DNA from 2 places in the Iodobacter arcticus genome. Region 2 is predicted to be linked to the other one. Evidence: riboswitches for the same ligand, from Rfam matches in the RefSeq annotation. Region 2 holds a riboswitch; the other holds the start of a gene.
The links. Region 2 has a riboswitch for manganese ahead of ACFQNF_RS15165 (hypothetical protein). Riboswitches for the same ligand answer to the same signal wherever they lie in the genome.
Positions count from the first base shown of each region.

Region 1: another riboswitch for manganese. It lies ahead of ACFQNF_RS20255 (TMEM165/GDT1 family protein); the one in region 2 lies ahead of ACFQNF_RS15165 (hypothetical protein).

Region 1 is NZ_JBHTBQ010000046.1:69,316-74,670, reverse strand. Features, by position in the region: gene ACFQNF_RS20260 (low molecular weight protein-tyrosine-phosphatase) at 717-1,193, shown strand; yybP-ykoY riboswitch at 1,280-1,411, shown strand; gene ACFQNF_RS20255 (TMEM165/GDT1 family protein) at 1,500-2,066, shown strand; gene ACFQNF_RS20250 (NCS2 family permease) at 2,168-3,460, shown strand; gene ACFQNF_RS20245 (adenine phosphoribosyltransferase) at 3,574-4,134, shown strand; gene ACFQNF_RS20240 (hypoxanthine-guanine phosphoribosyltransferase) at 4,228-4,782, shown strand; gene ACFQNF_RS20235 (magnesium transporter CorA family protein) at 5,010-5,355, shown strand, end outside.
Region 2 is NZ_JBHTBQ010000033.1:251,504-256,858, reverse strand. Features, by position in the region: gene ACFQNF_RS15175 (maltoporin) at 1-261, opposite strand, end outside; gene ACFQNF_RS15170 (substrate-binding domain-containing protein) at 946-1,959, opposite strand; yybP-ykoY riboswitch at 2,099-2,215, shown strand; gene ACFQNF_RS15165 (hypothetical protein) at 2,308-2,565, shown strand; gene ACFQNF_RS15160 (hypothetical protein) at 2,592-3,041, opposite strand; gene ACFQNF_RS15155 (hypothetical protein) at 3,812-4,303, shown strand; gene ACFQNF_RS15150 (bifunctional transcriptional activator/DNA repair enzyme AdaA) at 4,403-5,245, opposite strand; gene ACFQNF_RS15145 (SDR family oxidoreductase) at 5,268-5,355, opposite strand, start outside.

The sequences.
Region 1 (5,355 bases), on a different contig from region 2:
GAAGCGATGGAGCGATATTTCTAATTCACCGCTGATTACGTTTTTCAGGGGTGCTGCGTAGTTGATATCGGAGGCTATTCTTATGAATAATTACAATTTTATTGTATATGCAAGCAATAAAACTAGGTAAATATTTACCAGTTGCTGACGCATTGATACAGCATAAGGTTGTGAGAATGTTTTTTCTGAATTTTTCTACAGCACTAAAAATGAATGAATTAAAATTTAAGTTGTTGATTTTTTGTGTAAAAAGATACACGTCTTTTTAGAGGTTTGTTTTTTAAATATAATTTGCACAATTAGTGCCAAGGGAATAATGAAGCCTAAAGCTGAAGAGTTGAGTGCGTATTTCTGACGATTGTAATTACTGATGATGTCAGTTGTGTCTGGCGCTCATATTCTCTTGTAAACACCTTATCTTGAATGCCGACGTTGCCGATTGTGCAAATCTCAATATTGACTGTTTTGCCCTTCAATCAACCAAGCCTTAGCGACACCGTTTACGGGCGGCCTTACATAATCTTTCATTAGAGATCTAAAGCTGCGTCGGTATTTTTGTGCCAGCCAATAGTCAATCATCCAGAAGATGATTCGATCTAACTTGCTGACCTATGCGGTATCCTAAATGCCCACCATATATAATGTGCTAATTCGTTAATTTATATTTTTGGTAATTAACTGTTTTTAATGGCATTTTTCTTGATTGGCTGATTTTAATGAAAAAACTTAAAGTGCTTTTTGTGTGCACAGGAAATATCTGCAGAAGCCCCACTGCAGATGGGGTGATGCGGCAAAAGGTAGAGGTTGCGGGGCTAAGCCATGCCATTGAAGTGGATTCTGCCGGTACACAGGATTATCACATTGGGGAGCCGCCAGATCGGCGTTCGCAAAGTTATGCTAAAAAACGTGGTTTTGATTTGTCTTTTTTGCGCGCCCGCAGCGTGCAGCAGAGCGATTTTGCTGAGTTTGATTTGATTTTGGCGATGGATAATGGCCATTTAAGGGATTTACAACGGCAATGCCCACCAGAATATCAATCGCGGGTGAAATTATTTTTATCCTTTGCCCCTGTCCCTACTCAAAACGAGGTGTTAGATCCTTACTATGGCGGCCCAGCTGGGTTTGAGACCGTTCTGGATCAGTGCGAGGCGGGCTGCGCCGCGCTGCTGGGGCACATCAAAACAGCTGTTTAAGACATGTAAATAGTATGGCGTAGTGGCGGTTTTTGTAATCTGGGATTGCAGCATGCATAAGGGGTGGTTAAAATCCGCGCTTTGGTCTTCGGGGGAGTAGTCGCCTGCAGCTGGTTTGAAAGAACGGTTTGCGGGGAATACGTCAACATACTTGGATCGTTTGATCCATGGCGTATTCGGTTGGAGCGGTGTTCTGTAAGCAGAGCGCAGGCCAGCTTGACAAGACCTGAGGTTCGTTCAGCATTTCCCGGGGTGGGCAATGCTGTGCGACCTCTATCCTGCCCGCCCCGGAAACACGACTCGATGATTGATACCTTTCTTATTTCTACTGGCGTTGTCGCCATCGCCGAAATCGGCGATAAAACGCAATTACTTGCGTTAATTCTGGCAGCACGCTTTCGCCGTCCTTTGCCCATTATCTTGGGTATCTTTGTTGCGACTGTACTGAATCACTTTGCTGCCGGTTGGATTGGTCAGCAGGTAGCAGGTATGATTTCGCCGCTTGTTTTGCGCTGGGTGATTGGTTTGGGCTTTTTAGCGATTGCCGCCTGGGCACTGGTGCCCGATGAAATGGGCGAAGAAGAAGCGCAAATCAAGCCTTATGGCGCATTTGTTGCCACAACGTTAGCTTTCTTTTTGGCTGAGATTGGCGATAAAACGCAAGTGGCCACCGTGGCGCTGGCGCTGAAATATCAGCCTTTGTGGGCGGTGGTTGCTGGTACAACGGTCGGCATGATGATTGCCGATGTGCCTGCTGTTTTTGTGGGTAAGTGGATCGCAGCCCGAATGCATATTCTGCGTTATGTACGTTTTGTAGCCGCAGCCGTTTTTGCTCTGCTGGGTGTATTGGCTTTGTTAGGTGTGGGTAGTTGATTTTTTAAGCGTGCGAAAGTCGGAATGTATTTTTGTTTTCTATTTAGATTGCATCAATACGCTCCGGCTTATTTGTTTTTATTTAACGGGGAAATGGGCTCATGCTCGAAGCATTGTTCAAATTAAAAGAACACGGTACTAACGTTAAAACCGAAGTGATTGCGGGTTTTACAACGTTTTTAACTATGGCCTATATTATTTTTGTTAATCCAGCCATTTTGGCGCAAACCGGTATGGATTTTAATGCCGTGTTTGTGGCGACCTGTCTGGCTGCGGCTTTTGGTACTGCCGTGATGGCGCTTTTGGCTAATTACCCGATTGCGCTAGCCCCGGGTATGGGTTTGAACGCTTATTTTACCTTTGCTGTGGTTAAAGGCATGGGTGTGCCTTGGCAAACTGCGTTGGGTGCGGTGTTTATTTCTGGCGTGGTTTTTGTGCTGGTTTCCTCGTTTAAATTGCGTGAAGTGCTGGTGAATGCCATTCCGCATTCTTTAAAGCTGGCTATTTCTGCCGGTGTGGGATTGTTTCTGGCTATTATTGGGCTGAAAAGCGCTGGCCTGATTACCGCTTCGCCTGTGACGATGGTGCAATTGGGTGATATCCATGCACCAAGCACATTATTAGCCGTATTGGGCTTCTTTTTAATTGTGGCGCTTGAATACCGCAAAGTAAAAGGTGCAATTATTATTGGCGTATTAGGTGTGACGCTGCTGTCGATTTTATTCGGCTTAACCGAATTCAAAGGTGTGTTTTCACCGCCACCGTCGATTGCACCCACCTTTATGCAAATGGATATTAAAAGTGCGCTGAATGCGGGCCTCTTGGGTGTAGTGTTTATTTTCTTCTTTGTTGATTTGTTTGATACTACCGGCACTTTAGTCGGCGTTTCTCACCGCTCTGGTTTGCTGGATAAAGACGGCAAACTGCCCCGTTTAAAGAAAGCGCTGTTCGCTGATTCTTCTGCCATTATGGTAGGGGCCGCCTTGGGTACTTCAAGCGTAACCGCCTATGTTGAATCAGCGGCAGGCGTTGCAGCAGGCGGTCGCACGGGCCTGACTAGCTTGGTCGTTGCGATCTTGTTTTTGGCGGCTCTCTTTGTGGCGCCATTGGCTGGCACCGTACCTGCGTATGCCACCGCACCCGCACTTTGCTATGTAGCCGTACTGATGGCGCGTGGTCTGGCCGAAATTGATTGGGATGATATTACCGAAGCCGCACCTGCCGTGATTACCGCCGTAGGTATGCCGTTTACTTATTCGATTGCGGATGGGATTGCGTTTGGTTTTATTAGCTACGCGGCAATTAAAGTGCTGGCGGGTCGCTATAAAGATCTAAGCCCTGCCGTGTTGATTATTACTGCGCTGTGGCTGATTAAGTTTGCGGCTTTTGGTTAAGGGAACTATTTAAATGAGCTTATTGCAGGCAGAACCGCCTTACGCGGATTATATTCGGGGCAGTATTCGTACAGCGCGTTAAATTTGCCGCTTTTGGCTAAGGGAAATATTCAATGAGCTTATTGCAAGCTGAGCCGCCTTACGCGGATTATATTCGGGATCGCATCCGTACGGTGCCTGATTGGCCGCAGGCAGGCGTGCAGTTCCGTGATATCACGCCTTTATTGCAAGATAAAAAAACCTTTCGTGTTTTGGTTGATATCTTTGTGCATCGCTATATGGATATGCATTTAGACATGGTGGCCGGTGTGGATGCGCGAGGTTTTATTCTCGGTGCGGTGGTGGCCTATGAATTAAACTTGGGCTTTGTGCCCGTGCGCAAAAAAGGCAAATTGCCCTTTTTAACAGTGGCAGAAGAATACGAGCTGGAATACGGCTCGGCCACGGTTGAGATTCATACCGATGCCTGTAAAAAAGGCGATCGTGTTTTGCTGATTGATGATTTGGTGGCAACAGGCGGTACCATGGTGGCAGCAGCTAAGCTGTTAAACCGCCTTGGTGCAACCATTGTTGAAGCGGCTGCTATTGTTGATTTGCCTGAATTGGGCGGATCAAAAATCGTACGTGAGCAGGGCATCTCTCTGTTTACTGTTTGCGATTACGCAGGCCATTAAAGATGTGTCGTGGCGGCGCTGTGTTTGTCATTTTAAATACAAACAGTGCCCGCCCGTTTTTGTTTGAATTATTTAAAGAAGAGGTACGCTATCGTGACCCTAGAACTCCCTGAAGCCCAAACCATTATTGATAATTCGGATTGCCTGCACAGCGAGACCGAAGTGCTGGCTGCGCTGGATCGTATGGCGGTGGCAATGACCGCTGATTTGCAATACGCCAATCCAATTGTTTACACCGTTATGAATGGTGGCTTGATTGTGTCAGGGCATTTATTGCCACGCTTACGCTTCCCTCTCGAAGTGTCTTATATGCATGCCACGCGTTATCGCAAAGAAACCAGCGGCGGCATGCTGGATTGGAAAGTAAAACCACAAGAAAGCATGAAAGGTCGCGTTGTGGTGATCGTGGACGATATTCTTGATGAGGGCCATACACTGGCAGCTATCTTGGAATATTGCCGTGAACAAGGCGCAAAAGAAGTACGCGTTGCTGTACTGGTGGATAAAAAACATGATCGTAAAGCGGTGGGTGTGGCTGCGGATTATGTGGGCCTGGAAGTAGAAGATCGCTTCTTATTTGGTTGTGGTATGGATTACCAAGGCTATTGGCGCAATACGCTGGCCATTTATGCGGTACAAGGCATGTAATATTGTGAGGTTGGTTGATTTTAAAAGCCCTTATTTACGCTGAGTAAATAAGGGCTTTTTTGCGGGCGCAATGTGCTGGTTTTGCATTGTTTAATTGCATCCGCTACGAGCTCTGTGGGGTATGCAGGTTATTTTGATTGTGCGGATAAATAAGTCTTTGCCTTTCGATGGCTTATTAATAGCGCGCTTTGATCTACTCTTACTTTATATAAGAAGGGGAGATCAAGATGGCTGATGCCGCTGAAACCATTGTTCGCCATTTTAGGCAGATTTTAATTTGGCCTTTGCAGCTGATGCCGCTCGCCCAGCCTGTGGGCAGTGGGGCGGTAATGGGGCGGCATTGGGAGCTGATGAATCAGTTGCTGGATGAGGATTCGCCTTGGCAGATGCGGCCTTCCGCGTTTGATATGGATCCTCAGGCATTTCAAGAGCGGCATTACCGCGAGTTTGTTACCTTTCTGCCCTATGTACAGCGGTTCTTATATGGTGAAGGAGCGGCAGAAGCGGGAAGCACGGCAAGCTATGGCGGCTCGCCACTGCATATATTCAGACGGCATGATATTTGTTCGGTGC
Region 2 (5,355 bases):
TTTTTTCTCAAACACATTACCGCCCACTGCAAACTCGGCATAAGTTTCGCACTCATTACCTAGGCGATACTTAGAGCCCGCACCATCAAGCTGAAAACAGGATTGCGATCCGCCACCCGTGGCATTCGAGCCTATGCCGCTGCGCGCATAGCCATGAAAATCGACCGGCATCGCGAACGCACTGGTCACCAAACCTAAGCCGCAAACAGCCAGCGCTAGCTGAGCCGGTGCAGAAATCTGATTTACTGATTTGAACTTCATCTCATCTCTTCCCTGAATAGGTACGGCTATGCCGCTAAAACGAATAAGCAACCTTGTAGTAAATCAATAAATCGCTACAAAACAGCAAATCATATTGCCAAGGCTGATCAAAAGCGCTTTCAATCCATTGTTTTATTTGTTTTAAACGGTTTGAAAGCGATAAAAACAACGCCAAACCTTATTTCCAAAGCGGTTTGGATTTGTTTTTTCGTAAGTTAATCCACGTCACTACATGATGTAAACTACATTGATAACCCTATTTACAATATTTAAACGTCATTAAAATGATTGTTTTTCATGCTTATTGCTAAGTAAAAAGACAATAAAAATGCCTGCTTCCTTACAAAGGAGGCAGGCACTCGACAAAACCGGGCTTATATTCAAAACCAACGACAAATAACGCGCAATTCACCAAAAAACCACATGCCTGTGGGGTGGGCACGATTTTGTGCCCACGCGATCATTTACAAGATATTAAACACCTGCAACACACCACCCGAATGGCCCCGCGTGGGCAAGATAAAACGCCTTGCCCACCCTACAAAAGATGCATTGCATGACTTTGCCACCCAAGATGGCTTTAAAATCATCGCCAGCAGGAATCCTTTGTTTTCTTAGTGTCCTGCCTTTTAGCTCGGTGAGCTCTGTGTCTACAGATCTTAGGTTTTAACAACAGCCGCCCAATTAAATCAAACAAGCCTGATCACTGGTGCCCGGCTGCAATAGGGTTGGCCAAAGCACTTGCAAGGACTCTGGGTCTTCCCCCCTCAGCCGCGCCAGCATCAGCGAAGCCAACGTAACGCCCGCTTCGCGTGGATCGGGCTGGCGGATGGCGGTAATGTTTTGCCCCATCGCCAGCTCTGGCGCTACGCCACCAAATACAATCAGCGAAATATCCGTGCCTGCCCTCAGCTCTGCTTGGCGCAATGCCGCCAGCACGCCCATCGCCGCTAGGTTATTATCCACAATCACCGCCGTAGGGCGCTGGCTAAGCTTTAGCAAGCGGTGCATCAGCGCCTCGCCCATTTGCGCAGTCAGCGCGCCTTCTTGCAATAAGCTGGATTCCACCGTCACCCCTGCTGCCTGCATCGCCGCTACAAAACCCTGCTTACGCTGCATGGCAAAATTAAGCGCTAAAGGAGCAGAAATCAGGGCGATGCGTTTGTGGCCCAAGGCCAGTAAGCGCTCAACTGCGGCGCGGGTGCCCGCATCATTGTCATAATCAAACCAGGGATAAGGCGTATCCATTTGCGAGCGGCCATGCGCTACAAAAGGGAAGTGACACGATTGCAAATAGCGCAATCGCTCATCAAATACGCAGGTACGCGCCACAATCAGCCCGTCAACCCTGTGCCCAGCGGTAATGCGCTGATAGGTTTGCAGCTCATTATGGGTATCTGCCGAAATCAGCATCAGATCGATACCTGCATCATTAAACTGATCAGTCATTCCGCCCACAATGGCGTGAAAAACCGGATCGTTTAAATCATTGGGTTGCAGCGGATAAATCATCCCCACGCAATCGGTGCGGCCCAGCGCCAGTTTTCTGGCGGTGCTATTGGGCTGATAACCATGCCGCTCTGCCGCTGCGGCCACTCGCAGCCGCGTTTTTTCGCTGACATCAGAAAAACCATTCAAAGCACGGCTCACCGTTGTGGGCGATAAATTCAGTAGCTGAGCCAATTCCCGCAAATTCATTATGTTTTCTGTAAGATTTTAAGCACTCAGCTTATACCATGCTGCTGCCTGATTACACCAGAATTCAAAGCGCTATAGATTATGACTAAGAGATTTAATCCATAGCCAGCCCACCCGCTCCACATCTGCCAGAATCGCCCCTCCTGTCATTGGGTAGTAGCTATCCTTCGCGCAAAGCGAGGGAGGTGGCGTCAACAAACTTGCGGCTTCTTGCTGCATGGCGTCATTGATCATCAGCCGGTATGGCAGATGATTCAGCGATACCTTTGGCCTCGATACGTTTGCCTGCCAGGCAAGCCGTGTCGTTGCGCCATTGGTTTAATTGCTTGCCCGGCATTGTGCTTTTGCATGTTACCCACTCTGTTCCTGTTCTACTTCTCGGCCATTGCCATCTATTTAGCCTGTGACTATTTCGTCAACGCCATTGAATGGTGTGCCCGGCATATGAAGCTGGGCGCGACTGCGGTGGGCTCGGTACTGGCGGCTTTTGGCACGGCACTTCCCGAAAGCGCGGCAACGGAGCTGCATTGGCTTTCTTTACGCAGGATTTGCGCTCTACTTAGGCTGGGCAATCTAAAACATGACAATACCCATCGATGCAGATGAACGCCGCATCGATGGGTAGAGAGAGATTAAAGCGAGATGTGTAAGTCAAAACGTGCGCCGTTAGAGAAAGCACAAGTACCTGCACCCAACTCTGCGCTGCTCATGCTGTAATCACACTTGGCATAGCCACCTTTATTACCTACGGCGTTTGCATTGCCTTTGGACGATCCCGGTGCACGGGTGGCTTCGCCAGCATAAGCTTCCTTGCCCGCGTTAAAAGCAAACTCGCCATGGCCTTTTTCCGGATTGCTGATTGTGCCGTTAATCCGGCCAATGGCCGCCGCGGCATCATTGGTAGGGTAAAGCCTTGCGGTATACACAGGGCGCGGCGCAACCACTTCTGCCATCGCAACAGGCATAGGCTGGCGCGGCGATGGGCCAGCACCTGCTGTAGCAGGCTGAATAGGTACCACATAACAAGCGGATAACATAGCAGCTACTGATGCCGCAACAAGCAGACCTTTCACTTTAAGCATAAAAATTCCTTTCTATTTTAACTAAGCAATCTTACTTTATTTGGCAGCAGTCTTTCAGCATGGTTTGGCGCTGTCAAGCTGGGTCAAACCAATAGGCTCACAAAACGGCAACACAATGTGTCATTAATAAATGGGTGCAACAACTTACATTTTTGAGAAAAACACAAGAGTGGCTTACCTCAGGCTACTCTGCCACCCTAGGCTTTATGCCCTTCTCAAGCCCGGCGCTCAAAGAAAATACAGTAGTTTATTCCTGACGAACTCCTTTCTTTTAAAAATTGAGGCCCAAATGTGCACTTGCCAGCCAAAAATAAAAGCATACAAAACAGCAATATTACCCATCGTTTGCCATACGCATAACAGCAACCATGAACCACCAAAGGCTTATCCCTGAATAAACGCTTCACTGGGCATCACGCTCTTTGCAATGACTAAAGCGCGATTAAACACCGCCATCCTTGCGCAAAGCAGCGCCTTGCTTGAGCAAACCTAGCCCGCTTGCTCAGTATAAAACCCTGCGGTTTCAACGAGCACCGCAACACGGCTAAGCGCTAAAGCTAAAATCCCTTTATCATCTGCCCTTCGGCGCTGTTGTAGCGCCGATGGCATTTATTAATGGGCAACTCAAAGAGCAATTCTTTCTATGCAAGGCCAATCGCAAACAAGATCGCTGCCGCAATTATTTTAAAATGCGAGGGGATATTTTGATGCGCAATGCCAGCTTGCACAGAAGTGATCGTCTTTAAAGATGCCCTAATCAGGATTACCCAATGAATCAAACGCATATCACCGAGTTCTTCGACCTGATCGCCGATGGCGGCCTGGAGCAAAACGACATTCTTGCAATGAGCGCCGAAGTGCTCAAAGCAGCCAACGACGCTGAAAGCTATCTGGCAAACGATAAAGAAAGCGCTTACCAAGCCCATTTTGCAATTCCACTCTGGGAATGGGTACTGATCGAGCAGCTTGAAGACGGCCTGCTCTTTCGCGCAAACAAAGCCGATGCACTCTACGCACAGATCGAAGAGGCTTTTGGCGAAGGCGAGCTAGAGCTAACCTCCGCAGCGCTCAAAGACCTCAGCAAGGCCGACGCTCTGCGCCTTATCCAGAAAGAGCTTGATCCTGCCTACACACTTGTCAACTTCAGCAAATCGCTGAATGACGATATGCAAGTACTACTGATGCGCAGCAACAAGCTGGATCGCTTTTTAGAACTATGCAAAACGCTAGAACTGGCTGCCGCACCAAGCTGCATCAACTAAGCTCGCAAAGCCATTTGCAGGCTCGGTTTATCTAAAACAAACCGAGCCCTGCTCATCAAAAAGTAAAAAACTCAAAAGCATCGCCCCAAACGCACCTGCCTATTCCGGCAAAAGCACTTCTTCTCTCGCCGACTCCCAAGCATGAATCGCGTGCTTACGCGTTTCTCCCCAGTAATAGCCCCCCAACTTACCGCTTTGCTGGATCACACGATGGCAGGGGATTAAAAATGCAACAGGATTTGAGCCAATAGCCGTACCCACCGCCCTCGCCGCATTAGGGCTACCAATCGCATTCGCCACTTGGGAATAACTCACCACGGTAGCTGGTGGAATCTGTAGCAAGGCTTTCCAAACACTGACCTGAAAATTTGTCCCCGCCACATGCAAAGAAATAGGCCGATCCGGTTTTTTTGCCCCGCCAAACATCCCATCTAAGACTTCAAGTGTGGCTTGCTGCTCTTCATGCACCACGGCATAAGGCCATTTTTTGCATAAATCAGCCAGATGCTCGTCCAGCGCCTCGCCCTGCAAGAAGGAAAACTTACAAATTCCTCGTGGCGTAATAGCAATAAATGCAGGACCAAATGGCGTGTTATGCACGGCATAGCCGATGGACAAACCCGCCCCTTCCTTTTTGTACTCTCCTGGCGTCACCGCCTCCAGATGCACAAAATGATCATAAAGGCGCGAGCCACTGCTTAAACCCAGCGTATCAGAGACCTCAAGCAGCGATTTGGATTCGCGCAATAATTGCTTGGCCCGCTCCAAAGTCAGCACTTGCAAAAACCGCTTTGGCGTTACCCCTGCCCAACGGCAAAATAAACGCTGAAAATGAAAAGGGCTTAAATGTAAGTGTGCTGCAATTTCATCCAAACTAGGCTGACTATGCACGCGAGTAGAAATAAAATAAATCGCTTTGGCAATGCGTTCATAGTCAGACATAAACATCTCCAGACGAAACAACTTAAGTACGATTAATCGAAAGCCCACCATCTACCAGTAGCGCCGAGCCGGTCGTAAAGCTAGATGCGTCAGAAGCAAGATAAAGCGCC